2 linked regions of the Celeribacter indicus genome follow. The protein of the gene in region 1 interacts with the protein of each later gene in a pairwise test. Links are inferred from orthologs where the notes say so. Each region holds a gene or a part of one and is shown on either strand. Other genes may lie near its edges. The genes, in order: hfq and rho.

Evidence for each region.
Region 2: the proteins of hfq (region 1) and rho interact in binary tests that used the Escherichia coli proteins (3 or more experiments, as listed by UniProt). The link is inferred for Celeribacter indicus from one-to-one orthologs.

Annotation. Positions count from the first base shown.
Region 1 is NZ_CP004393.1:2,250,882-2,267,569, reverse strand. What follows is about bases 5,497-8,243. They hold hfq (RNA chaperone Hfq), read right to left. Parts: upstream 7,114-8,243; coding sequence 6,880-7,113; downstream 5,497-6,879. Other genes in these bases: P73_RS11345 (TrkH family potassium uptake protein), read right to left, coding at 7,293-8,243; hflX (GTPase HflX), read right to left, coding at 5,497-6,782. Outside these bases: P73_RS11385 (RlmE family RNA methyltransferase), read right to left, coding at 1-261; P73_RS11380 (ZinT family metal-binding protein), read right to left, coding at 369-1,052; P73_RS11375 (NAD(P)-dependent oxidoreductase), read right to left, coding at 1,168-2,040; P73_RS11370 (penicillin acylase family protein), read left to right, coding at 2,154-4,610; P73_RS11365 (DMT family transporter), read left to right, coding at 4,771-5,085; P73_RS11360 (hypothetical protein), read right to left, coding at 5,122-5,487; more of hflX, read right to left, coding at 5,484-5,496; more of P73_RS11345, read right to left, coding at 8,244-8,840; Trk system potassium transporter TrkA, read right to left, coding at 8,840-10,216; nitrogen assimilation response regulator NtrX, read right to left, coding at 10,308-11,711; P73_RS11330 (sensor histidine kinase NtrY-like), read right to left, coding at 11,733-13,955; P73_RS11325 (response regulator), read right to left, coding at 14,136-15,512; P73_RS11320 (two-component system sensor histidine kinase NtrB), read right to left, coding at 15,616-16,688. UniProt on the Escherichia coli protein: RNA chaperone that binds small regulatory RNA (sRNAs) and mRNAs to facilitate mRNA translational regulation in response to envelope stress, environmental stress and changes in metabolite concentrations.
Region 2 is NZ_CP004393.1:209,910-221,461, reverse strand. Bases 8,723-11,534 are described here. They hold rho (transcription termination factor Rho), read right to left. Parts: upstream 10,857-11,534; coding sequence 9,588-10,856; downstream 8,723-9,587. Other genes in these bases: hemJ (protoporphyrinogen oxidase HemJ), read right to left, coding at 10,981-11,433; mnmE (tRNA uridine-5-carboxymethylaminomethyl(34) synthesis GTPase MnmE), read right to left, coding at 8,723-9,560. Also shown: heat-inducible transcriptional repressor HrcA, read right to left, coding at 1-1,068; rph (ribonuclease PH), read left to right, coding at 1,189-1,902; rdgB (RdgB/HAM1 family non-canonical purine NTP pyrophosphatase), read left to right, coding at 1,902-2,522; P73_RS01095 (RidA family protein), read left to right, coding at 2,519-2,905; radical SAM family heme chaperone HemW, read left to right, coding at 2,905-4,062; P73_RS01085 (ParB/RepB/Spo0J family partition protein), read right to left, coding at 4,059-4,961; P73_RS01080 (ParA family protein), read right to left, coding at 4,971-5,771; 16S rRNA (guanine(527)-N(7))-methyltransferase RsmG, read right to left, coding at 5,764-6,381; tRNA uridine-5-carboxymethylaminomethyl(34) synthesis enzyme MnmG, read right to left, coding at 6,381-8,249; more of mnmE, read right to left, coding at 8,274-8,722. UniProt on the Escherichia coli protein: Facilitates transcription termination by a mechanism that involves Rho binding to the nascent RNA, activation of Rho's RNA-dependent ATPase activity, and release of the mRNA from the DNA template.

The sequences.
Region 1 (16,688 bases):
CGCGACCTGGCACCAGCCGCCGGGCGCACAGCCGAGATCGACCACCCGCGCGCCGGGCACGAGAAAGCGGAACCTGTCGTCGAGCTCGAGGATCTTGAAGGCCGCGCGGCCGCGATAGCCCTCGAGTTTCGCGCGCTTCACATAGGGATCGTTCAACTGACGCTCGAGCCAGCGCGTCGAGCTGAGCTTGCGCCCGCGGGCGGATTTCACCTTCACCCGCAGATCGCGCTGGCCGCGTCCGGAGGTCTTCTTCGTGCTCATGTCGCGCATCCCCTTGATCGGGAGCCTTATAGCAGCGCGCGCGGGGAAGGGTAAAGCGGGCAAGGCACCCCGTGGGGAGACGGGAGGCCCTGCCCGGCCCGGCACGGTCAGTGCGCGAGCATCTCCGCGACGACCTCCTCGCCCGACAGCGACGCCGGATAGTAGGTCGGCCAGTTGCTCAGCTCCTCGAGCAGCGCCGCGCGGTCGTCGCCCCAGTAGAGGTGATAGTGATCCGCCTTCTGCGGCGCGATGATATGGTCGCTGAACTGGATGAACTCCGGTGCCTCCGCATCGCCCCCGGCCTTCTCGAAGACGAAGCGCACGCCGCGATTGCCTGCCTCGTAGGTCAGAACCTCGTAGCCGTCGCTCTCGTAGCGCCCACCATAGGAGGTGTCGCCCTCGTGGAAGGTCACCCTGTCGCCGGCGATCTCGATCCGGTCCACCCCGGTCGCATAGCCGGTTTCGTAATAGGCGCGATACTCCGCGGCACTCTTCTCGCCGCTTTCGGCCTTGTGCGCCATCACCGGGTCGAGCGTGCCGTCGGTGAGATAGGGATAGACCGACTGCCACTCGCCCTCCCAGTCGGAGAGCGGGCGCGGTGCGATCCAATCGTCTTCGAAATGGCCGCTGTAGATCTGTTCGGCGCGCGGATCGTCTCCATGGCTGTGGCTGTGGGTGTGGGTGTGGTCATGGCCGTGATCATGGTCGTGGTCGTTCGCGACCGCGCCGGTCGCGGCCAGCAGGGCGGCGCCGAAAATCGCGCCGATCGGTCCGGGTGTCGTCAACCTCATGTGTTTCTCCTGTTCCTGTCCTGCGGCGTCGCGCGCCGCTGATTCCGTAATGTTATATCATAACACATCCCTCCTAGAGAAAAGCGCCGGGCGGTGCAACCCCGCCCGGCCGGGGTCAGCCGAGCGCCTTCAGCCGTGCCAGAAGGCTCGAGGTGTCCCAGCGCCCGCCGCCCATGGCCTGCACATCCTTGTAGAACTGGTCGACCAGCGCCGTGACCGGCAGGGCGGCGCCGACCTCGTCCCCCGCCTCGAGACAGATCTTCAGATCCTTGCGCATCCAGTCGACGGCAAAGCCGTGCTCGTAGTCGCCCGCGAGCATCGTCCGGTGGCGGTTCACCATCTGCCAGCTTCCCGCCGCCCCGCCGGAGATCACCTCGACGAGCGCCTCTCCGTCGAGCCCGGATCTCTCCGCAAGGTTCAGCGCCTCCGACAGCCCCTGCACGAGCCCCGCGATGCAGATCTGGTTGCACATCTTCGCGGTCTGCCCCGCGCCGACCTCGCCCAGGCGCTTCACGATCCTGCCATAGGCGGCCATCACCGGCTCGGCCTGGGCGAAATCCCGCCCGGAGCCACCGCACATCACCGACAGCACGCCGTTTTCCGCGCCCGCCTGCCCGCCCGACACGGGCGCGTCGACATAGCCGATCCCCGCCTCCGCCGCGACGGCGGCAAGCTCCCGCGTCACCTTCGCCGAAACCGTCGTGTGGTCGACGAAGACCGCGCCGTCGCCCATCCCGGCAAAAGCCCCCTCCGGCCCGAGGCAGACCGCGCGCAAATCTTCGTCATTGCCCACGCAGGCCATCACGAAATCGCATCCGTCCGCCGCGGCGCGCGGCGTCGGCGCATCCTTGCCGCCATGCGCGCGCACCCAGTCGCCGGCCTTTGCCGCGGTGCGGTTGTAGACCGTCACATCGTGACCCCGTGACGCCAGATGACCGGCCATCGGATATCCCATCACCCCGAGCCCCAGAAACGCGACTTTTGCCATGGCTTTTCCCTTTCCCTGCAATGTGCTTTAAGGCGAGGCCAGACGGTAAGGCCTTGTTCTGCGCCGTCAACGGATAACTCCGCATAGCTGACTTCACGGGGACAGGCCCTTTCATGGCGCGTATCTTCTCGATCCTTCTGAAACTCGTCTCCGGCCTCGTGCTGCTCGGCGTGCTCGGCATCTGGCTGACCTACTGGCTCGCGGCGCGCTCCCTGCCCGATTACAACGCCGATCACGACGTGGCCGGCATCGGCGCGGAGGTGGAGATCGCGCGCGACAATGCCAATGTGCCGCATATCTTCGGCAGCAGCGACGAGGACGTCTATTTCGGCCTGGGCTTCACCCACGCGCAGGACCGGCTGTTCCAGATGATGCTGCTGCGCCGCACCGCGCAGGGGCGGCTGTCGGAGGTCTACGGCCAGCGCACCTTCGCGACCGACACGCTGATGCGGCGGCTCGGCCTCTATCAGGCCGCCCAGGCTTCCGTGGAGGCACAGTCGGAGGAGACGCGCGCCGCCCTCGAGGCCTATGCGCGCGGCGTCAATGCCTGGATCGCGGAGGTGAACGAGGACGCGCTGGGGCGCGGGGCGCCGGAATTCTTCCTCTTTCCGACCGAGATCGCCTATTGGCAGCCCGCCGATTCCCTCGCCATCCTGAAACTCACCGCCGTCTCCCTGTCCGAACAGATCCCCGACGAGGTGCTCCGCGCGCGCGCCTCGCTGCTGCTCTCGCCCGAACGACTCGCCGACCTCATGCCCGATGCGCCGGGACGGGGCACCGCGCTTCTGGACGATTATGCCGCGCTCTTTCCCGATGTCCCGCCCGGCGCGCCCGGCACGCAGACCGACTACGCCATGGCGCCCTTCCCCGAACGCGGCCTCGCGGGGGCCTCGAACGTCTGGGCGGCCGCTCCCGGCCGCTCGACGAGTTCCGCCACGCTGCTGGCCAACGACCCGCACCTCGGGTTCACCGCGCCGGGGGCCTGGTATCTCGCGCGGCTCGAGCTCGAGAACGGCGGCGTGATCGGCGCCTCCATTCCCGGCGTTCCGGGCATCGTCTCCGGCCGGCGGGAGGATTTCGGCTGGGGCATCACCGCCTCCTATCTCGACGATGCGGATCTCTATGTCGAACGGCTCAATCCCGACAATCCGCAGGAGGTGCTGACGCCCGACGGGTTCAGCGCGATGCGCAGCCGCCCCTCGATCGTCCAGATCAAGAACGCGAAACCCGTCACGCTCACCCTGCAATGGACGGACAACGGACCCGTCCTGCCGAAGGAAGCCTTCGACGTCGGGACGATCACCCCGCCGGGGCATGTGATGTCGGTCGCCTGGACCGCCCTCCTGCCCGACGACCGCTCGATGAGCGCGCTCGTGGCGCTGAACCATGCCCATACGATCGAGGCGGCGATGACGGCGGCAGAGGAGTTCGCCGCCCCCTCCCTCAACCTCGCGCTCGCCGATCCCTCCCGCGTCGCGATGAAGGTCATCGGCCGCGCGCCCGCCCGCGACCCCGCCCACCAGTCCCGCGGCCGCATCCCCTCGCCCGGCTGGATCGCCACGAACCGCTGGCAGGGCTGGCGCCCCTTCGCCGACCTGCCGCTGTTCGAGGCCGGCCGCGACGGCATCATCGGCAACACGAACAACAAGACGGTGGAGGCACCCTTTCCCGATCACCTGTCCTACAACTGGGGCGACACGCAGCGCATCCAGCGCTGGCGACGGCTGATGCAGGCGCGCGAGGTCCATACGCGCGAAAGTTTCATCGAGGTCCAGAACGACGTCGTCTCCCCCTCCGCGCGCACCCTCCTCCCGCTCGTCGGCGCCGACCTCTGGTTCACCGGCGAGGCCGCCCCCGAGGGCACGCCGGAGCGGCTGCGCCAGCGCGCCCTCACCCTGCTCGCGGAATGGAACGGGGAGATGAGTGAACACCTGCCCGAGCCGCTGATCTACTACGCCTGGATGCACGCCCTCCAGGACCGGCTGATCCGCGACGACCTCGGCCCGCTCGCCCATGAGTTCACCCATGTCGACCCGATCTTCATCGAACGCGTCTTCCGCGACATCGACGGCGCCTCCGCCTGGTGCGACGTGATCCAGTCCGCCGCCGTGGAGAGCTGTACCGACGTGGCGCGGATGGCGCTCGACGATGCGCTCGTGTGGATCGGGGAGCAGTATTCCACCGATCTCGAATCCCTGCGCTGGGGCGACGCCCATGTCGCCACCCATACCCATCCCGTGCTCGGCAACACGCCGTTTCTCAAATGGGTGGTGAACATCCGCCAGTCGACATCGGGCGGCGACAACACGCTGATGCGCGGCGTCACCTCCGGCGAGGGCCCCAATCCCTTCGCCAATGTCCATGGCGCGGCCTATCGCGGGGTCTATGATTTCGCCGATCCCGACAGTTCCGTCTTCATCATCGCGACCGGACAGTCCGGCCATCCGCTCTCCCGCCATTACGACGACCTGGGCGGCTTGTGGCGGCGCGGGGAATATGTGCCGATGAGCCTCGACCCGGAACTCGCCCGCGCGGCAGGCGTCGGGGTCACGCATCTGCGGCCCCGCTGAGGCGCCCCGGCCTTCGCCCGGAAAACAGGCGCTCTCCGATCCCGCGCCTTTCCTGGTGAGAATATTTATTTCATGCCTCTTGCGCCCGGTCCCGCGGCGCAGCATCCTGAGGCAAAGGTACCGGACAGGGGTACCGGACAAACCCACGGGGAGACGGCACATGGCATGGATCTATCTCACGGTCGCGGGGCTGCTCGAGGTCGTCTGGGCCTATTCCATGAAACAGTCCGACGGGTTCTCCCGCCTCGGCCCCTCCGTCTTCACGATCCTGACCATGCTCGCCTCCTTCGGCCTTCTCGGCCTCGCCATGCGCCACCTGCCGCTCGGCACCGCCTATATGGTCTGGACCGGCATCGGCGCGGTCGGCGCCTTCGTCGTCGGGGTGATCGTGCTGGGCGAAACCGTCAACCCGATGCGCCTCGCGGCGGCCGGGCTGATCGTCGCGGGCATCGCGGTGATGAAGGCGGCGGGATGACCCGTTCCGGCACGGACGTCCGCGGCCAGGTCCCGCTCAGGCCTGGCGCGTGATCTCGTTGCGGTAGACGAGGAAGCCCGCGCCCTTCGCGAGGGCGGTGCGGGCGGTCCGGTCGAGATCGGCATCCTTAAGCCGTTTCCGGCCGGTGATGTCCATCTGGTGCTTCAGCTCCGGATCCTCCCAGCCGGTCATCCCGAGGCCCTTGAGCGCATTGGCGATGGCGATCTCCCTGCCGGGCGCCACCATGAAGACGGCGATGGCATGCAAGGCCCCCGGACGCAGGCGGGTCTTCGCCCCGGCCCTCGCCTCGAACAGCATCATGAACAGCCGCATCCCGTCCTTCGGCATCGCCTGTGCAGGCGCGCGGGCGGCGGCGGGTTTCCCCGGCTTCGGATCGCTCATGTCATCTCCCGGAACTGCTTTTCCTGACGCGGGGTCCAGAGGACCTTCAGGTCATACCCGTCCTGCGTCATCTCCTCGTTCAGCACAACCCCTTCCTCGAACAGCCAGGCGCGTTTCCGGCCCTCGGCATAGGGAAGCACGAGGTCGCGCTCGATCTTGTCCTCCTCGAACCACGCGGAGACGGCGGCGAGCAGCGCGTCGATCCCCTCGCCCGTGACCGCGGAGATCGCAAAGACATTCGGCTCCCGCCCCGCGCGTTCGAGCCGCGCGGCACGCGCCTCCTCCGGCAGCAGGTCGATCTTGTTCCAGACCTCGAACATCGGCGTGTCCTCCCGGATCCCGAGATCATGGAGGATCTTCAGCACGTCTTCCTTCTGCTCCTCCGTCTCCTCGGCGGCGATGTCGCGCACATGCAGGATCAGATCGGCGTCGAGCACCTCCTCGAGCGTGGCGCGGAAGGCGGCGACCAGTTGCGTCGGCAGTTTCGAGATGAAGCCCACCGTGTCCGACAGGATGATCTCCCGGTCGCCGCCATGGGCGTTCGGGATCGACAACTGCCGCATCGTCGGGTCGAGCGTGGCGAAGAGCATGTCCTTGGCGAACACGTCCGCACCCGTCACCTTGTTGAAGAACGTGGATTTCCCGGCGTTCGTGTAGCCCACGAGCGCGACGATCGGAAACGGCACCTTGGCGCGCGAGGCGCGGTGCAGCTCGCGGGTCTTCACCACCTTGTCGAGCTGCCGGCGCAGGCGCACGAGCTGCTCGTCGATGGCGCGGCGGTCCGCCTCGATCTGCGTCTCGCCCGGACCGCCGACGAAGCCGAGCCCGCCCCGCTGGCGCTCGAGGTGGGTCCAGGCCCGCACGAGCCGGGTGCGCTGGTAGCTCAGCGCCGCCATCTCCACCTGCAACACGCCCTCGCGGGTGCGCGCGCGGTCGGAGAAGATCTCGAGGATGAGGCCGGTGCGATCGAGGATCTTCACCTTCCACTCCTTCTCGAGATTGCGCTGCTGAACCGGGCTCACCGGCCCGTCGATCAGCACGAGTTCGACCTCCGCGGCCTTCATCCGCTGGTTCAGCTCCTCGATCTTGCCCGTTCCGAACAGGTGGCCGGGCTGGATCTTCGGCAGGCGCACGATCTCCGAGCCGACCACCTCGAGGTTGGGCAGCGCCTCGGCGAGCGCCACGGCCTCCTCCAGCCCCGCGACCGGATCGCGCCGGTCCCGGTCGGAGGTGATGTCCGGGTGGAGAACCCAGGCGCGCGTCGGCAGGATCTCGTGTTCGTGCAATTCGGCCAAATGCCGCTCCTTCAACAGACGTGGGCACCCGCCGCGGGATGCGGGGGGTGCGCGTCACGTAATCGGTGCAGGACGGAATGCAAGGGGCGCGGCCCCCTCACTCCTCGCTGTCGTAGAGGTTGATCGGCTGGGCCGGCATGATGGTGGAGATCGCATGCTTGTAGACAAGCTGGCTCTGACCGTCCCGGCGCAGCAGGACGCAGAAATTGTCGAACCATGTGATCACGCCCTGAAGCTTCACCCCGTTGATCAGGAAGATCGTGACGGGAACCTTGGTCTTGCGGACGTGATTGAGGAAGGCATCCTGGAGATTCTGTTTATCGGCGGCCATGAGAAAATTGCCTTTTTCTTGCGCTTTATGATGCGAACTGTCCCTCGGGCGACAGCACTTGCGCTCACGTTCGCAGGAGTTCTTGAGGAATGTCAAGATTGTGCATGGAAAATCGCGACGCGATGCCGCGGCGCGGCGCAAAATTACGTCATTTGTAGCGCTAACGCCTGTCGGCCCCGTCAGCGGCGCCAGAATTCGGGGTTGAGCAGCGCGATGATCGCCAGCATCTCGAGCCGTCCGAGCACCATCGTGCCGGCGAGGACGAGCTTCATCGGATCGGTCAGCGCGGCATAGCTCATCGGGTCGGTTCCCGCGACCCTCACCAGCGGCCCCGTCGTCGTCAGCGCGGAAATGGTGAAGATCGCCGCCCGCTCGAAATCGAGCCCGAGCAGCGCGAGCAGCATCATCACCCCCGCGATGGTGAAGGCGAAGACCATGAAGTAAACCCAGGCCACATAGGCGCCTTCGCGCCTTATCCGCCGCGCGTTGGCCCCGGCCCCGCCGACCGAATGGGGCGAGACCAGCTTCTCGATCTCCCGCTCGCCGTGCCGCACGAGGGCATAAAGGCGCAGGAGCTTCACGCCCCCCGCCGTGGTCGCCACCCCGCCGCCGAAGATCGCAAGCCCCATCAGCAGCACGCCCGGCGCCTGGAGCCCGGACCAGAGCCGCGCCTCCTCCCAGCCCATGCTCTCGAAGCCCGCGGTGCTGAGGAAGGAGAGCACCATGAACATCGACCCCCAGAGCGAGGACAGCGCGCGGCCGAAGGTCCAGTCGCCCGAGACCTCGAGCACCGCGACCCAATGTCGCAGGAACAGCAGCAGCGGCACCGCCACCATGAGCGCGAGCCCGATCTTCATCTCCGGGTCGCGCCAGAGCGGCGGTGCGTCGGGGCGCGGGTTGTCGGCGGTGAAGGTCTTGCGCGACAGGGCCAGAAAGAGGAAGGCGAAGATCAGCAGCTCCCCGACGAAGCCGGTGCGCGTGTTGGTGAGCCCGCCCACCGGCGAGATGCCGGAGGTGGACATGACCGACATCGCGTGGATCAGCGCGACGAAGGCGGGAGAGCCGACCATGGCGAGCGCGAACCACAACGCGAGCGTGAGGCCGATGTAGATCGGAAAGAGCTTCGTCGTGAACCGCGCCATCCGCTCCGGCGCGGCGGCGATGCGGGTGATCTGCGAGGCGCGCGCATCGCTCTGGCCGGGCTGGCGCGAGGAGATCACCTCAAAGCCGCCGAGGTTCAGCGGCGCGAGCACCGCGACCGCCGTCACCCAGGCGAAGAGCCCGCCGAGCCAGGCGACGAGCGCGGTCCAGAGATGCTCCGGGCGGCTCAGACGCGCCGGATCGTCGAACAGCGTCGCGCCGGTGGTGGTGAGCGCCGAGACCATCTCGAAATAACCGTTGAGAAAGGTCGTGTCCTGCGTCGCCTCGACGAAGGGCACGGCAAGCACGAGCGGCAGCGCCGTATAGGTGCCGAGCAGCGTCAGGAGCTGGTTGCGCCCCTCCCGGTCGCGGTCGCGCCGGCCGTCGCGGGCCTCCGTCGCCTCAGGCCGGAACAGCGCGATGGCGATGAAGCCCGCGAGGGAGCAGACCAGCACCGAGGGATAGAGAAAGGCCCGCGCGTCGTCCCATTCGCGCAGGATGAGCGCATAGAAGGCCGGGACCAGCATCGCGCCCCCCGAGACCAGCATCAGCTGGACAAAGAACGGCATGCGCGAAAAGCGGTTCATCAGAAGAAGTCGATCGAGACTTGCAACAGCCGCTCGACCTCCGGCACGTCGGCGGTGAGCGAGAAGATGGAAATCACGTCGCCCTCGTCGATCCGCGTCTCCCCGGTCGGCTTCACATAGACGTCGCCCTTGGCGATCGCGCCGACCAGCACGCCCTCGGGAAAGTCGATGTCGCGGATGCGCTTGCCGGAGATCGGCGAGGTCGAGAGCACCTGCGCCTCGATCACCTCCGCCTCGCCGTCGCCCACCGAATAGACGTTGCGCACCCGCCCGTGGCGGATATGGCGCAGGATCGAGGAGACGGTGGTCGCGCGCGGGTTGATATAGGCGTCGATGTCGAGCGCGGAGAGGATCGGCACGAGCGAGGGATCGTTCACGAGACAGATCGCCATCGCCGCCCCCGCCTGTTTCGCACGCACGGCGGCGAGCATGTTCACCTTGTCGTCGTCGGTGACGCAGAGCACGGCATCCGCCCGGCTCACCCCTGCCTCGGACAAGAGCTCGGGATCGAGCGCGTCGCCGTTCAGCACGATGGTGCGCTCGAGACTGTCGGCGGCCCGCTCCGCGATCCTGCGGTCCTTCTCGATGATCTTCGCGCGCACCCGCTCGGTGCGCGTCTCCAGCGCCCGCGCGACGCCGAGCCCGACATTGCCGCCGCCGAGGATCACGACGCGCTCCTGCTTGGAGTGGGGCTTGCCGAAGATCTCGAGCGTGCGGGCGATGTCGTCGGAATTGACGAAGACATAGACCGCATCGCCTGCAAAGAGCTGGTCCCCCGGCTCGGGGGCAAAGAGCTTGCCGTCGCGGCGCACGCCGACGACGGTGGCGCGCAGGGTGGAGAAGAGTTCCGTCAGCTCACGCAGCGAGGCGTTGAGCACCGGGCAATCCGCCTCGAGCGCGATGCCCAGCAGATGCGCGCGCCCCGCGAGGAAGACCTGCGTGTCGAAGGCCGCAGGCGCGGCGAGCCGCCGGAGCGCCGCCTCCGCGACCTCCTTCTCGGGCGAGATCACCACGTCGATCGGCATGTGGTCGCGCCGGTAGAGGTCGGAATAGATCGCGGTGAGATAGCTCTGCGCCCGCAGCCGCGCGATCTTGCGCGGCACGGCAAAGACCGAATGCGCCACCTGGCAGGTGACCATGTTCACCTCGTCGGAATAGGTGGCGGCGATGATCATGTCGGCATCCCGCGCGCCCGCCTTTTCAAGGATGTCGGGATAGGAGGCATGGCCCTCGATCCCCTGCACGTCGAGCGTGTCCGTCGCACGCCGCACCAGCGCGGGATTGTTGTCGACGACGGTCACGTCGTTCCTCTCGCCCGAAAGCTGCCTGGCGATCTGCCATCCGACCTGCCCGGCGCCGCAAATGATGACTTTCATTGCATCATCCCCTTTCGCTTCGGCTCAGCCTTCGCACTTAACGCGGGCACGGTCAATGCGCCTGCCGTGGGGACGGGCGGTCTTCGCGGCGCTATTGCGCCGCGTCTTCGGAGACATAGGCCACGCGCCCGCCCTGTTTCGTGCCGGTGACGACGCCCAGCGACTTGAGCTTGCGGTGCAGCGCCGAGCGTTCCATCCCGACGAAGGTGGCGGTGCGCGAGATGTTCCCGCCGAACCGGTTGATCTGGGTCAGCAGGTATTCGCGCTCGAACATCTCCCGCGCCTCGCGCAGCGGCAGGGTCGCGATGGCCGGCGACAGCATCGCGCCGCCCTCGTCCACCCCGCCCTCCTGCGCGGGCAGTTCGGCGGCGTCGATCTCCCCCGTGCTGTCGCCGAGGATCAGCACCCGCTCGATCACGTTCTTGAGCTGCCGCACGTTGCCCGGCCAGCTCATCGTCTGGAGCATCGCCGCCGCATCCTCCGACAGCTCCCGCAGCGGCAGGCCCTGCACGCGGTTAAGCTGCGCGATGAAATGGCGCGCGAGTTCGGGAATGTCCTCGCGCCGCTTCTCGAGCGCGGGCACCTCGATCGGCACGACGTTCAGCCGGTGATAGAGCTCCTCGCGGAAGGTCCCGGCGAGGATCTCTCCCTGGAGGTCGCGCGAGGTGGAGGAGATCACGCGCAGGTCGACGGAGACCTTGCCCGCCCCGCCGACGCGGGTGAATTTCTGCTCGACCAGGACGCGCAGGATCTTCGACTGGGTGCCGAGCGGCATGTCCGCCACCTCGTCGAAATAGATCACGCCGCCGCTGGCCTCCTCGAGAAGCCCCTTCTCGACCCCCCGCTCCGGGCTTTCGCGGCCGAACAGCACCTCCTCCATCCGCTCCGGCGCGATCGTGGCGGAGGAGACGGTCACGAAGGGCGCCTCGCGGCGGTCGGAATTGAGGTGGATGTAGCGCGCCGCAACCTCCTTGCCGACGCCCGCAGGCCCAGTGAGCATCACCCGCCCGTTCGAGCGCGTGACCTTCTCGAGATTGGACTTGAGCTGCTTGAACGCGGTGGAGATGCCGATCATCTCCACCTCCGCGCCGCCCGACCGCTTCAGCGTGGCATTCTCGCGCCTGAGCCGCGAGGTCTCCATCGCGCGGCCGATCACCACCATGAGCTGGTCGATGTTGAAGGGCTTCTCGATGAAGTCATAGGCGCCCTGCTTGATCGCCGCCACCGCGATCTCGATATTGCCGTGGCCGGAGATGATGATGATCGGCACCTCGGGGTGCTCGCGCTTGACATGCTTGAGGATGTCGATCCCGTCCATGTCGCTGTCCTTGAGCCAGATGTCGAGGATCATGAGCGAGGGCACACCCGCGCCGATCTCGCGCAGACATTCGTCCGAGTTCGAGGCCAGCCGGGTCTCGTATCCCTCGTCCCGGAGAATATCCCCGATCAACTCACGGATGTCGCGCTCGTCATCGACGATCAGAATGTCCGGCATGGCTCTGTCCCCACTTCAATACTACACTGCAAGTTTCTGTTCTTGTTGAACTTCACGTTCCTTCAAAAGCGCAAGGCGAATGGTCGCCCGCGCCCCGATCCGGCCCGAGGGATCGAGCGGCACGCCATCCGACAGCGTCAGCGTACCGCCATGCTCCTCGATGATCTTCTTGACGATCGGCAGGCCCAGCCCGGTGCCTTTCTCGCGCGTCGTGACATAGGGCTCGAACAGCCGCGACCGGTCCTCCGGCAGGCCGATGCCATTGTCCGCGATCTCGATCACCGCCTCCTGTCCTTCGCAGGCGAGCGTCACGCGCACGGTCGGCACATGGCCTTCCGGAACGCCGGTTTCGTAAAGCGTGTCAATGGCTTCCCCGGCATTCTTTATAAGATTGGTGAGCGCCTGACCGATCATCGTCGCATCGACCTCCGCCCAGGCCGTCGCCGGCGCGATCTCCGAGACGATGGTCACGTCGGGCTGGGCATTCTGCTGCAACAGCACCGCGCCGCGCACCAGCGCGACGAGATCCTGCTCCCGCCGCTCGGGCGAGGGCATCCGCGCGAATTTGGAAAACTCGTCGACGATCCGCCGCAGGTCGCCGGTCTGGCGCACGATGACGGAGGTATATTGCTCGAGATCCGCCCGCGTCTCCTCGTCGAGGCCCCGGCCGAACTTCCTCAGGATCCGCTCCGCCGAAAGCTGGATCGGCGTGAGCGGGTTCTTGATCTCATGCGCGATCCGCCGGGCGACATCGCCCCAGGCGGCGAGCCGCTGCGCGCTCACGAGGTCGGTGACGTCGTCGAAGACCACCACATAGCCTTCGAGCAGCCCCTCGACATCCCGCCGGGTGGCGATCCGCACGAGCAGGCTTTCCTGCGCGCCGGAGCGGATCAGCCGGATCTCCTCCTGGACCACCTCCCGCCCCTGCCCGCGCAGGGTGTCGAAGAGCGGGCCGAATTCCGGCACCAGCAGGCCCAGGTTCTCGCCGGTCACGTCGCGCGTTCCGAGCGACAGAAGCGTCTGCGCCGAACGGTTGGACAGCGTCACGCGCCCCGAGGCGTCGAGCCCGATCACCCCCGCCGTCACCGAGGAGAGCACGCTGTCGAACAGCCGGCGCCGCTGGTCGATCTGCTCGTTGCGCTCCAGAAGCTCGTTGCGCTGCACCTTGAGCTGGCGGGTCATCTGGTTGAAGACCCGCCCCAGCGTCGCGATCTCGTCCTGGCCCTCCGCCTCGGCGACGCGAACCGACAGGTCCCCCTCCCCGACCCGCTGCGCCGCGCCCGCCAGCCGCCCGATCGGACGGGCGAGCCGTTCCGCGAACCACAGGCCGATCCAGGTCGCCACGAGGATGAGGACGATGGCAAAGCCGATGTAGAGCAGGCCGAACTCGAACAGCAGCCGCCCGCGGTCGCTTTCGAGCTGGTTGTAAAGCGCGATGCTGTCCTGCGTCTCGTCGAGCAGGCTGAGGATCTTTCCGTCCACGTCGCGCGTGACATAGAGATAGCGGTCGGCAAACCCCGCAAGCCGTTGCAGGGCGCGGCTTTCGTTATGGTCCCAGTCGTCGATCAGCACGAGCTCGCCCGTCTCCGCGCGGGCGCGCTGCGCCTCGGTGGGACGTTCGTAGTTGAACAGGTAGGAGCGTTCTCCCCGCGCCCGGATCTCTCCCGCGCGGTCGATCACATAGGCTTCGCGCAGGCCGCGCTGGATCAGCCCCTGCCCCTGGTTGAGCACCTGGCGCAGCGCGCCGTCGGGCAGGATCGTGACCTGCCGGCGCCGCTCGATCAGGAAGCCGGCGAGCGCCCGCGTGTCCTCCGCCAGACCGTCGCGATGCTCCGTCTCATAGGCCTTCGCCGCCTCGAGCGAGGAGCCGACCACGTTGCGCACCCGGTCGGAGAACCAGCCCTCGAGCCCGAAATTCACCGTCACGACAGCAAAGACCGCCACGGTCACCGTCGGGATGAGCGCGAGAAGCAGGAACACGCCGGACAGCCGCAGGTGGAGCCGCGAGCCCTCCGAATGGGCGCGGCGGGCGGCGATCATCCGGGCGATGCGCTGCGCCACGAGGCCGGCGACGATGAGCACATAGACGATATCCGCCAGGAGCACGCCGCGCAGCACGTTGGAGGCATGGCCGTGGTCGAGCGGACCGAGCACGAGGACGGTGACGATGGCGAGCAGCGGGCCGAGCACGACCACCGCGACCGTCGCGGCATCCTGGAGACGCCGCTGACGGCGCAGGCGCATGAGCCTGTTCCAGCTTCGCTTGCCGACTGCCTGTGCCACTGCCCAACCTCGTAAAGGACCACATCCAGCCCCGCGCGCGCCTTGCTCGTTGACGTCTGCCCGCGGAACGCCGTGGCCTTGAGGACGCAGGGAACGTGCTTTCGCCGTCACTGAGCCCAAATCACCACGGATGTGTCCTATTTACATCAGCTTGCGGCGCCGTGTCACCTGAATATCGAGGTCATTGATCTTCTTGCGCAAGGTATTGCGGTTGATGCCCAGAAGATCCGCACATTTCGCCTGATTTCCGCCCACCGCGTCGAGGGCGATCTCTATGAGCGGCTGCTCCACCTCCTTCAGGATCCGCTGGTAGAGGCCCGGCGGCGGCAGCACCCCGCCGTGCAGGTCGAAATAGCGGCGCAGGTGCTTGGCGACGGAGGCCGACAGCTTTTCGCCGTCGCCGCCGCCCTGGAGCGGCTCGATCGCCGGCTGGTTGCCGAGCACGAGCTCCACCTCGGCGCGGGTGATCTCCTCCTCCGCCGAGGTGACGATGAGCCGGCGGATCGTGTTCTCGAGCTGGCGCACGTTCCCCGGCCAGCTGTAGGCGCGCACGAGTTCGAGCGCCTCGCCGGTGAAGCGGCGCGTGGACAGGCCGTCGCGCTCTGCCTTGGCGAGGAAGAATTCCGCGAGCAGCGGGATGTCGTCCACCCGCTCCCGCAGGCTCGGCACGGAGATCGTCACCCCGCCCAGCCGGTAGAACAGGTCCTGGCGGAAGGCGCCCGATTCCATCTTCGCCGCCAGATTGGCCTGCGAGGTCGCCATGATCCGCGGCGCATTGTCGGTGAAGCTGTCGAGCATGCGCACGATCCGCGCCTGCGCCTCCTCGTCGAGATCGCCGACCTCGTCGAACAGGATCGACCCGTTCTTCGCCCGCGAGATCACCGAGGCCGGGCCCTCCATCGTCGCGAGATCGGAGGCCGACACCACCACGAAGGGCAGCGTGCGCCGGTCGGAGAAATCGTGGATCGCGCGGGCGATGAGCGACTTGCCGGTGCCGCTCTCCCCGGTGATCAGCACCGGCAGATCGGTGTTCATCACGCGGGCGACAAGGCGATAGAGCGTCTGCATCGCCGGCGTGCGCCCGACGAGCGGCAGGTCCTCCTTCGGCCCTTCCGAGGGCGCCTTCGCCGTCGAGGGGGCGGGATTGGCGCGGCGCTTGACCTCGAGCGCCTTGGCCGCGCGCTTCATCAGGTCGGGAAGGTCGAAGGGTTTCGGCAGGTAGTCGAAGGCCTCCGCCTCCGCCGCCTGGATCGCGGTCATGATCGTGTTCTGCGCGGAGATCACGATCACCGGCAGGCCGGGACGCTGTTCGGCGATCTTCGGCAGCGCCTCGAGCCCGTTGCCGTCGGGCATCATCACGTCGGAGATCACCAGATCGCCCTTGCCCTCCTCCACCCAGCGCATCAGCGTGACGAGCGAGGAGGTCGCGTGCACCTTGCAGCCTGCGCGGGTGAGCGCCTGGGTCAGAACCGTGCGGATCGTCCGGTCGTCATCGGCGACGAGGATCGTGCCATCCATTGTCTTTCTCCTTGTCGTTCCCGCGCAAGGGGGCACATCGTCGTTCCGCCCGTGCGAAGCCCCTTCTGAACGGGGAATTTTACACTCTTATGACGCCTCCCCCTCAGCCACGGCGCGGCTCGCGCGGCGCGACCGGAAGTGAGATGCGAAACACCGTCTTGCCGGGGACAGAGTCCACGGAAATCCATCCCTCGTGGTCGGAAATGATCTTCGAGACGAGCGCGAGGCCGAGCCCCGTCCCGTTTTCCCTCCCTGACACGAATGGTTCGAAGATATCGGCTGCGATCTCCGGTGGCAAACCCGGACCGTCGTCGATGATCTCGACCTGGAGCGGCAGGGCCGCCCCGGTCCCGTCCTTGCGCCGCAGCCGCAGGGACAGATCGTAGAAGGTGCGGATCCGGATGGTGCCGCCCTCCCGCGCCGCCGCCTCGGATGCGTTCTTGAACAGGTTGAGAAGCACCTGGAGAAGCTGGTCGCCGTCGACGAAGGTCGGCGGCAGCGACGGGTCGAACTCCTCCACGAACTTCATGTTCGCGCCATAGGACAGCTCGGCGGATTTTCGCGCCCGGTCGATCAGGTCGTGGATGTTGATCGCGCGTTTTTCCGGCGGGCGCAGGTTGCCGAACTGCTCCACCTGTTCGAGCAGCGCGACGATCCGGCGGCTTTCGGCGACGATCAGATCCGTCAGCTCGAGATCCTCGGGGCTGAGGCTCATCGACAGGAGTTGCGCCGCGCCGGTGATGCCGGCGAGCGGGTTCTTGATCTCGTGGGCGAGCATTTCCGCCATGCCGATGGCCGAACGCGCCGAGCTCTTGACCTGGTGCGAGCGCCCGAGCCGGTCGGCGATCTGGCGCGGCTCCATCAGCAGGATGAGCCAGCCCTCCATGCCCTGAAGCGGCGCGATCTGGATGTTGCACTGCACCGGCGGCGCATTGCCGCCCGACACATCGACATTGTTGATGAACATCGCGGAATCGTCGCGGCGCACGCGGGAGAATGCCTCCTCGAGCGGCGCGTCGATGGCGAGCTTGTCGAACACCGGCACGCCGGTGAGCGATTTGGCCGAGGCGTTCAGGAACAGCTCGGCGGCGGAATTCACCTCCGCGATCCCGTCCTCCCGGTCGATGAGCAGGCCCGGCACCGGCAGGGAGGGCCATAGCGTGTCGAAGCGTCTGT
Region 2 (11,552 bases), 2.0 Mb from region 1 along the record:
TCACGTCTTGCCGGACAGCATCCGCCCGACAAGTTGGGCCGTGTAGTCGACGATCGGAACGATCCGCCCGTAGTTCAGGCGGGTCGGTCCGATGACACCCACGGCACCGATTATCTTACGGTCCGCGTTCATATATGGAGAAACCACCAAAGAGGAACCCGAAAGCGAGAAAAGTTTATTCTCTGAACCGATAAAAATGCGCACACCTTCGCCCTCTTCGGCGCCCTCGAGAAAATCCGCGATATCGCGCTTCTTTTCAAGATCGTCGAACAGTTCACGGATGCGCTGAAGCTCCTCCGCCTCGGGGCTGGATTCGAGCAGATTCGCACGCCCGCGCACGATGAGGCGTTCGTAGCTCGTCCCCTCGCCCTCCCAATGGGCGAAGCCGCTTTCCACCATCTCCGCGGCGAGGCTGTCGAGCTCCTGGCGCCGCGCGTCGATCTCCCGCTCGACGACATGGCGCAGTTCTGCAAGCGTGCGCCCCTCCGCAAGCGCGTTGAGGAAATTCGCAGCCTCCCGCAGCGAGGACGGCGTCTGGCCGATGGGCGGGGTGAAGACGCGGTTCTCGACATGGCCATCGGCGAAGACCAGCACCACCAGCGCGCGATCGGGTGCAAGGCTCACGAATTCGATATGCTTGATCGGGGCTTCGTGCTTCGGCGCAAGGACGAGGCTTGCGCCATGCGTCAGCCCGGACAGCGCCGAGCCGATCCGGTCGAGCACAGAGCCGACATCACCGCGATTGCCGCTGCTCACCGTAGCTTCGATCTTTTCGCGATCGTCCTCGGTCACCTGGCCGATCTCGAGAAGCCCGTCGACGAACATCCGCAAGCCGAGCTGGGTCGGCATCCGTCCCGCTGAGACATGGGGGCTGTCGAGCAGGCCGAGATATTCGAGATCCTGCATCACGTTGCGGATCGTCGCGGCGGAGACCTTCTCGCTCATCGTGCGCGTCAGGGTCCGCGAGCCGACCGGGTCGCCGGTCTCCAGATAGCCTTCGACGACGCGGCGAAACACTTCGCGCGAGCGGTCGTTCATTTCGGAGATGAGATTTGCGCGTTCGGTCATTCTGGCAGGACGTGGGGGCTCCGGTTCACTTAAATGACAACTCTTCCGCGGGTCAATCGGGCTTGCGTCTTTCGCGCGCCGTTGGCTATGTGTGCGGCAACGGAAACGGAAGGACAGACGATGCGACCCTCGGGTAGAAATTTAGACGAGATGCGGCCGATTTCAATCGAAACGGGCGTCACGAAACATGCCGAGGGCTCCTGTCTCATCCGTTGCGGTGACACCCATGTCCTGTGCACCGCGACCATCGAGGAACGCGTTCCGCCCTTCATGCGCAATTCCGGCCAGGGCTGGGTCACGGCGGAATACGGAATGCTGCCGCGGTCGACCACGTCGCGGATGCGGCGCGAGGCGACGCAGGGCAAGCAGGGCGGCCGCACGGTGGAGATCCAGCGGCTGATCGGCCGGGCGCTGCGCGCGGGCGTGGACCGGGTCGCCCTGGGCGAACGGCAGATCACGGTGGATTGCGACGTGATCCAGGCGGACGGCGGCACCCGTTGTGCGTCGATCACCGGCGGCTGGGTCGCGCTGCGGCTCGCGGTGAACAAGCTCCTGAAGGCGGGCGATATCGTGTCCGATCCGCTTCTGTCCAATGTCGCTGCGGTGTCCTGCGGGATCTACGCGGGCCAGCCCGTTCTGGATCTCGACTATCCGGAGGACAGCGAGGCGGGCGTCGACGGCAATTTCATCATGCTTGCGAACGGGCGGCTGATCGAGACGCAGATGAGCGCGGAGGGCGCCACCTATTCGCGCGACCAGATGAACGCGCTGCTCGACCTCGCGGAAAAGGGCGTCGCGGAACTCGTCGCCGCACAGAACGCGGCGGTGATCTGATGCGGAGCTTTGACGGAGATCGCCTCGTCCTCGCCTCCCACAACAAGGGAAAGCTGAGCGAGATCGCGGAGCTTCTCGCACCCTACGGGATCGAAGTGGTCTCGGCGGGCGATCTCGGTTTCGAAGAACCTGAGGAAACCGAGGACACATTCGCCGGAAACGCCCGGATCAAGGCCCATTTCGCCGCAAGGGCGAGCGGCCTTCCCGCGCTCTCCGACGACAGCGGCATCATGGTGGACGCGCTCGACGGCGCGCCCGGCGTGTATACGGCGGATTGGGCGGAGACGCCCGCGGGCCGCGATTTTCCCATGGCGATGAAGAAGGTCTGGGATCTTCTCGAGGAAAAATCCGCGCCGGAACCGCGCACCGCGCGCTTCTGCTGCACGCTCTGCCTTGCCTGGCCCGACGGGCATGACGAAATCTTCGACGGCACGGTCGAGGGACGGCTCGTCTGGCCGCCGCGGGGCGAGAACGGCTTTGGATTCGATCCGATCTTCCTTCCCGAGGGCGAGACAGAGACCTTCGGGGAAATGGATCAGGCACGCAAACAGGCGATGAGCCACCGTGCCGACGCGTTTCGTCAACTGGTCCGCGGACCTTTCAAGGATCTCTCGAAATGAGTGAACGCAAACTGATCTCCTCCGGCTCCGACTTCGAAAAGGTCATGGGCTATTCCCGTGCCGTCGTGCAGGGCGACTGGTGTTTCGTATCCGGCACGACCGGCTACGACTATGCCACCATGACCATGCCGGAAAGCATCGCCGATCAGGCACGCAATGCGTTCAAGACCATTTCCGGCGTCCTCGAAGGAACGGGTTTCTCCCTCTCCGACGCGGTGCGCGTCCAGTACACCATCACGGATACGGCATTGGTGGACGAGGTGGTGCCGGCGCTCGGCGAATATCTGGCCGACATCCGGCCTGCCGCGACGATGGTGGTCGCGGCGCTCATCAAACCGGAGATGAAGATCGAAATCGAAGTCACCGCATACAGGGACCGATGATGGAAGACTGGCGGAACGGCGGGTTCGGGCTTTATATCCACTGGCCGTTCTGTCAGGCAAAGTGCCCCTATTGCGACTTCAATTCCCATGTCGCGGCGAACATCGACCAGACGGCATGGGAGCGGGCCTATCTTTCGGAGATCGAGCGCGTTTCACGGGAAACATCCGGCCGCGTCCTCAATACCGTATTCTTCGGCGGCGGAACGCCCTCGATGATGGATCCGGACCTCGTGGAAAGCCTTTTGAGCCGGATCAGAGCCTCTTGGCCGATGTCCAACGATGCCGAGATCACGCTCGAAGCGAACCCGACCTCGGTGGAAGCGGGTCGGTTCAAGGGCTATCGCGAGGCCGGCGTCAATCGCATTTCCATGGGAATCCAGTCTCTGCGGGACGACGATCTGCGGAGGCTCGGTCGCCTTCATACCGTCGCCGAGGCACGCGCGGCATTCGAGATCGCCCGAAACACCTTTGATCGGGTCAGTTTCGATCTGATCTACGCGCGGCAGGGTCAAAGCGTCTCCGCCTGGCGCGCGGAACTGCGCGAGGCGCTGTCCATGGCGCTCGACCACCTCTCCCTCTATCAGCTGACGATCGAGGCCGGAACCGCCTTTGGCGACCGGTACGACCGCGGGATGCTGAAGGATCTGCCGACGGATGATGCCGCCGCCGACATGTATTTCGTCACGCAGGAAGAATGCGCGGCCGCCGGCATGCCCGCTTACGAGATTTCCAATCACGCGCGGCCCGGCGCGGAAAGCCGTCACAATCTGATTTACTGGCGATATGGCGATTATGCCGGCATCGGCCCCGGCGCGCACGGTCGGCTCACCCTCGGGGGCGAGAAATACGCCATCGACACGCCGCTCTCCCCTGCCCTTTGGCTCGACCGCGTCTCTGCGCTCGGTCATGGGGAACAGTCGCGCGACGCGCTGCCGGGCCGGGATCAGGCCATCGAATATCTCATGATGGGTCTGCGCATCCGGGAGGGAGTGGCGCTCGATCGGCTCAACACTCTGTATGGTAAAGAATTTCCGTTTGAAAACAACAACTTGTTTGAGGGCGGATTCTTGGAGACGGAAAACGGACGGCTCCTCGTCACCGAGAAAGGCCGTCCGCTTCTCAATGCAATCATCCGTGCCCTGATCCCCGACGCCTAGACACCCCGCGACAGGAGCTGGCAAAGCGAATCGAGTTCGTCCAGCGTGCCGTAGGAAATGCTGATCCGACCGTTTTCCGCACCGTCCCGGTGGTCGATTTCGACCTTCATGCCCAGAGTGGCGGAGAGATCGCCCTCCAATGCGCGGGTGTCAGCGTCTTTCGCCTGGGACGTGCCGGAAGACGCGGATTTGCGTTGTGTCGGAGCCCGTTCGCCCCTTACAAGCTTTTCGGTTTCCCGGACGGAGAGATTGCCACGAATGATCTGCCGCGCCAGGTCGGAGGGATTGTCGGCCGTCACCAAGGCACGCGCGTGACCGGCGGACAGATCTCCATTCACCACGAAATCCTGGACATCTTCCGGAAGTTGAAGAAGCCGCATCAGGTTGGCGATGTGGCTTCGGCTCTTGCCGAGCGCTTCGGAGAGCTTCTCTTGTGTGTGGCCGAACCTTTCCATCAACTGCTTGTAGCCCGCAGCCTCCTCAATGGCGTTCAGATCAGAACGCTGGATGTTCTCGATGATCGCAACCTCAAGCACTTCCGTGTCGCTATAGGCCCGCACGAGCACCGGAAGCTCATGCAGCCGCGCCATCTGCGACGCCCGCCAGCGACGTTCGCCGGCGACAATCTCATAGATTCCCGCCTCTCGCGGGCTTTCCCGCACGATCAGCGGCTGAATCACGCCTTTTTCCCGGATCGAATCCGAAAGTTCCTGAAGTCCCGATGGATCGAAACTGCGCCGAGGCTGATCTGGGTTTGGGATGATCTTTTCGATCGGAACCATCATGTCCGGGCGACGGGGCGTTCCCGCCTCCTCGGCCGCCGCGTTTTCCTGCGTCACATCCGCCATCAAGGCGGACAGTCCCCGCCCCAACCCTCGGCTTTTCGGTTTGCTCGGCATGGCCATCGTTCAGAGTCCTTTCTTGGCGGCGACTTCCTTCGCCAGCGTGCGATACGCGATACTGCCTTTCGACACCGGATCGTATTGGAGCACCGGCAGAGCAAAGGACGGCGCCTCGCTTACCCGCACATTCCGGGGAATCACCGTCTCGAACACAAGATCCCCGAGATTCTCCCGCGCGTCGAGTTCGACCTGCCGGGAGAGGTTGTTGCGTTGATCATACATCGTCAACACCACACCTTCGATACGGAGCTTTGGATTGGCACTCTGCCGGACCTCGCGGACCGTCAACATGAGCTGCGACAGGCCTTCGAGCGCGAAGAACTCGCTTTGCAGCGGCACCAGCACGGAATCGGCCGCCACCATGGCGTTCACGGTAAGAAGGCTGAGCGACGGTGGGCAATCTATCAGGATGAAATCAAGGCGATAGTCGTCAATCGCCGGCTGGCGCAACGCATCGCTGAGCAGGAAACTGCGCTTTTCGTTCGACACCATTTCCAGGTCGGCCGAACTCAGATCTATCGTTGCGGGAGAGATCCAGAGCCCTTCGATATCCGTGGTCTGGATCACCTCGTGAAGATCCACATCCCCGAGAAGGAGATCGTAGGTCGTGTAGCCGCGATGTTCGGTGTCGATCCCGAGGCCGGTCGACGCATTGCCCTGTGGATCGAGATCCACCACGAGCACGCGTGCCCCGATTTCCACCAAGGCGGCGGCAAGGTTGATCGCGGTCGTGGTCTTTCCCACCCCGCCCTTCTGGTTCGCGACGGCAATGATTTTCGGACTCGGCGGACGGGTGGGGTCAGACACGTTCGATATCTCCAATGCGCAGAATCATGGCGGCCTCATCTGTCTGGCTGCGGATTTCCTCATATGCGAAGCGCCAGTCGTCCTGCGCCTTGCAGATCTCCTCCCGGAAACTTTCCCCTTTGAGAAAGACCGCAATACCCGCTGGCCCAAGATGACGCGCGGCATAGTCCAGAAGTTTCGGCAGCGGCGCTAGGGCGCGGGCGGACAGGATTTCCGCCCCAAGCGGCGGCACTTTTTCCACCCGATCGCAGATCACCTCTGCTTCGAGTGCCAATTCACGGGCGACGGTGCGAAGAAACGTCGCCTTCCTCATATCCGATTCGACGAGAACGAAACGCGTCTCCGGTGAAAGTTCTCTGGCCAGAACGGCGCAGACAAGACCGGGAAATCCGCCTCCGCTCCCCAAGTCTACCCAGAGCGCCTCGTGTCGTGGCACAAGTCCGAAAACCTGAGCAGAATCGACGAAATGACGGTCCCATACGTCCTCCATCGTGGATTTCGCCACGAGATTTATCGCTGGCGTCCATTTTCGCAACAAGCGGTGGTATTGCTCCAGCTGCTCCAACGTTTCACGTGAAACATCCATGCCGGCAATCTGCGGGCGCATCATCAGGAGGCCTTCGCCTTTTTCGCCTGCCTGACCCGCGCAAGGATCAAGGTCGCAGCCGCGGGGGTCATGCCCTCCACGCGCCCCGCCTGCGCAATCGTCTGCGGCCGGGTCTTTTCGAGCTTCATCCGCAGTTCATTCGAGAGCCCGACGAGCGCGGCGTAATCGAAATCAACAGGGATTGCCTGCTGTTCATCCCGCTTCATTGCCTCGACATCGCGTTTCTGCCGGGCGATATAATTGGCATAAAGCGCATCTTTCGCCAGTTGATCCCGGACCTCGTCGGGAAGATCCCCCAGTCCGGGATCCAACGCGAGGAGCTGATCGAAAGAGCTGTCCGGGAAGGACAACACCGTGTAGAGCGTGCGCCGTGAGCCGTCATCGCTCACCGCAATTCCAGCTCCCGCCAGCTCCCGCGGAGTGTAGGTCCTCGCCTCCAGCAACGACCGCGCCCTTTCGAGCGCCGTCATCTTCTCCTCGAACGCGACGCGACGTCCTTCCGTCACGAGGCCGAGATCAAGTCCCAACGGAGTCAACCTTTGGTCCGCGTTGTCGGCCCGAAGCGACAGGCGAAATTCGGCGCGGGAGGTGAACATGCGGTAAGGCTCAGTCACGCCACGCGTCACCAGATCGTCGATCATCACGCCGATATAGCTGTCCGAGCGGCGGAACACCGCCTGCTCGCGGCTCAATGCCTTGTGCGCCGCATTCGCACCCGCCACCAGTCCCTGCGCCGCGGCTTCCTCATATCCTGTCGTCCCGTTGATCTGCCCCGCGAGGAAGAGTCCCGGCACATCCTTGAGTTCGAGCGTCGTTCGCAAGGCGCGCGGATCAACGTAGTCATATTCGATGGCATAGCCCGGCTGAAGGATTTCCACCGCCTCCAGGCCGCGAATCGACCGGACATAAGCCTCCTGCACATCCAAGGGAAGCGAGGTCGAAATGCCGTTGGGATAGACGGTATCGTCGTCGATCCCTTCCGGCTCCAGGAAAATCTGGTGCGACGGCTTATCGGAAAACCGCACCACCTTATCCTCGATCGAGGGGCAATAGCGCGGACCGACGCCGGCGATATGTCCGCCATACATCGCAGACCGATCAAGGTTCTTCCGGATGATCTCATGCGTCTGTTCATTGGTATGAGTGATACCGCAGGCGACCTGCGGCGCCGACGGCCGTCGGTTCAGGAAGGAGAACATGACCGGCACATCGTCTCCGGGCTGCCTTTCCAGGATGCTCCAGTTGATCGTTTTTCCGTTGAGGCGCGGTGGTGTACCGGTCTTCAACCGTCCCATGGGAAGCCCGAAGCCGTAGAGACGTTCAGCGAGCGCGAGCGAAGGCCTGTCCCCCATACGCCCACCCGGACGCGACACGTCGCCAATATGGATCAACCCGTTCAGAAAAGTTCCGGTCGTGAGTACGACGGATACCGCACGAATCTCTGCACCATCTGCGAGCACGACCCCGGCCACCGCGTCCCCCTCGAGGAGAAGGTCCGAAACCTCGGCCTCCAAGATTTGCAGATTTGGCGTGCTTTCCAGTTCCGAAAGCATCTCGCGGCGATAGATTTTGCGATCGGCCTGCGCCCGTGGCCCCTGAACGGCCGGACCCTTCCGACGGTTCAGCAGACGGAACTGGATCCCGGCCTTGTCGGCAATCCGCCCCATGACGCCGTCGAGCGCGTCGATCTCGCGCACGAGATGGCCCTTGCCCAGCCCGCCGATCGCCGGATTGCAGGACATGACGCCGATCCCGTCCCGGCGCAGCGTAACAAGGGCGGTACGGGCGCCCGCCCGCGCCGCCGCCGCCGCGGCGTCGGACCCGGCATGGCCACCGCCCACGACGACAACATCGAAATCGCTATGTTTCACGTGAAACACTCCCGGCGTTCCCATTCATTTTCCGATACAGAAACTGGAGAAGATTTCCCCCAGAACCGTTTCCACATCTATCCGGCCAACAAGGCAATTGAGGCTGTGGACCACCTTTCGCAACTCTTCCGCTGCGATCTCAGTCCTGTCCGCGCCGATCAATACCTCATTTCGCGCCGATTCCAAAGAGGCCATTGCCTCCTTCATCGCGATCTTGTGGCGGTCGCGGATGGCCGACGAGGCGGACAGGGCGCGCGACGATAAAATCCCGGAGATATGACTCACCATCCGGTCGATCCCCTGCCCCGTTTTTCCGGAAACCGACAGATCATCCTGACCGGTGTCATCCTTCCCGACGAGAACCAGGTCGTCAGGTTCCGGCCGCATCTCCGGCACAGCGCCGGCATGAGGCAGGAGGATGACCCGGAGGTCGGCCTGCTGCGCACGACTGCGGGCGCGTTCGATGCCGATGGCCTCCACCGCATCCTCGGTCTCCCGCAGGCCGGCGGTGTCAAGCAGTGTCACCGGCAATCCACCAAGTTCCATCCGCACCTCTATGACGTCGCGCGTTGTTCCCGCAACTTCCGAGGTGATTGCCGCTTCACGCCCCGCCAAGGCATTCAAAAGCGTAGACTTTCCTGCGTTTGGCGGTCCAACGATCGCGACCTCGAAGCCATCGCGGATCCGTTCGGACATCGCCGCACCCGCGAGTTCGGTTTCCAATTCGATCATCACTTCCGCGATCAGTACCAGCACCTCTGGCGAGACGTCACTCGGCACCTCTTCATCCGCGAAATCTATCGTGGCTTCGAGCAAGGCCGCAGAGCGAACGAGCGCGTGCCGCCACCGCTCCACCTTCTCACCGAGGGCACCGGAAAACACCCTCAGCGCCTGGCGCCTTTGCGCTTCCGTCTCCGCCTCGATGAGGTCGGCAAGCCCCTCCACCTGAGCAAGATCGAGACGGTCGTTCTCAAGCGCGCGGCGGGTGAACTCTCCCGGATCGGCCATGCGAAGCCCATCAATCTTCGCCAGGGTGCGCAGGACCGCGTTGACGATGGCGACGGAGCCATGGAGTTGAAGCTCCGCGCTTTCTTCTCCCGTGAAAGACGCCCCTTTTTCGAAGCAGATCACCAGCGCCTCGTCAAGAACACCACCCTCGCGATCCTTCAGGAGCCGAAGCGCGGCCCGTCGCGCCGGGGGGACGTCGCCTGCCAGGATTTCAACAGCCCAAAACGCAAGCGGCCCGGAAATCCGGACCACTGCAACACCCGCCTTGCCGCGGGCGGACGCCAGGGCGTAGATCGTATCCACAGGTTTAACCTATTGATAATGTGAAAATCAGGCGTTCATCGAGTCGAAGAACTCGGCGTTCGTTTTCGTCTGTTTCAGCTTGGAGATCAAGAACTCGATCGCATCCGTCGTGCCCATCGGGTTGAGGATGCGGCGCAGGACATAGGTTTTCTGGAGGTCCTTCGGATCGACAAGGAGATCCTCCTTCCGCGTCCCGGACTTAAGAATGTCCATCGCCGGGAAGACACGTTTGTCCGCGACCTTGCGATCGAGCACGATCTCGGAGTTGCCCGTGCCCTTGAATTCTTCGAAGATCACCTCGTCCATCCGGGAGCCGGTGTCGATCAGCGCGGTCGCGATGATGGTGAGCGAGCCGCCTTCCTCGACGTTCCTGGCCGCACCGAAGAATCGCTTCGGACGCTGGAGCGCGTTGGCATCGACGCCGCCGGTCAGGACCTTCCCGGAAGAAGGCACGACCGTGTTGAAGGCGCGCCCGAGGCGCGTGATAGAGTCGAGCAGGATGACGACGTCGCGCTTGTGCTCGACCAGGCGCTTCGCCTTTTCGATCACCATTTCGGACACGGCAACGTGACGCTGCGCCGGCTCATCGAAGGTGGAGGAGACAACCTCCCCCTTCACCGAACGCTGCATGTCGGTCACCTCTTCGGGTCGTTCGTCGATCAACAGGACGATGAGATAGCACTCGGGATGATTTTTCTCGATCGAATGCGCGATATTCTGGAGCAGAACCGTTTTGCCGGTGCGCGGCGGTGCGACGATGAGCGACCTCTGACCCTTCCCGATCGGCGCGACGAGGTCGATGATCCGGGCCGAGCGGTCCTTGATCGTCGGGTCCTCGATCTCCATTTTCAGGCGCTCGTTCGGGTAGAGCGGCGTCAGGTTGTCGAAGGCGATCTTGTGACGCGCCTTCTCCGGTTCCTCGAAGTTGATCTGCGTCACCTTGGTGATCGCGAAATAACGCTCGTTGTCGCCCGGCGCGTGCATCACGCCCTCGACGGTATCTCCGGTGCGCAGCCCGTACTGGCGGATCACATCGGGCGAGACATAGATGTCGTCGGGACCGGGAAGATAGTTCGCCTCGGGAGAGCGCAGGAAGCCGAACCCGTCCTGGAGGACCTCGAGCACCCCGTCGCCAGAGATCTCCCAGCCTTCATCCGCGCGTTCGCGGAGGATCTGGAACATCATCTCGCCCTTGCGCATGGTCGAGGCGTTTTCGATTTCGAGATCCTCGGCCATGGCGAGAAGTGCCTTGGGGCTTTGGGCTTTCAGGTCGGCAAGGTTCAGGGCATCTGTCATGGAAAATCCGTGGTGACCGGCGAGATAGGCGGTCGGGCTGTGAAATGTCGCTGGAGAATCCCTCTGGCCGGACGGCGGGGATTTGCGCCTAGATAGGAGCGGTAGCTCCCGGAGTCAATCTTTCTCAGAAAGGTTTAGCGATAATCATGATCACGATGACGATCAGGAGAAGCGTCGGAAATTCGTTCATCATGCGATATTGGCGGCCGGTGCGGGTGTTTTTCCCTTCCACGAAATCCTTGCGGCGCAGGGCGAGCCACATGTGAAACCAGGTCATCGCGATCACGGAAGCGGCCTTGATCCAGCTCCAGCCGGCGCTCCAGTCGACCACGCCAGGCGTGAAGACAAGGCAGAGGCCGAAGATCCAGGTGGAGATCAGCGCCGGATTCATGATGAGTTTCAGCAGCTTCCTTTCCATGTCCTGAAACAGGAGGTCGGTTTCGCTGCCTTTTTCGACGCTTTCCGTGTGCCGGACGAAGAGGCGGGGGAGGTAGAAGATCCCGGCCATCCAGGCGACGATCGAGATCACATGGAAAGATTTCGTCCAAAGATATGCGTCGGCCAGGAAATTGCCCATCGGAGCCCTCGTCGTTACTGGACCCCTTCATAAAAGATAAAAAAGAAAAGAAAAGATGATGTATTTGTAGGGACTGTGGAAACTGGGGATTAATGCCTTATCCACGATCTTTTCCCGCG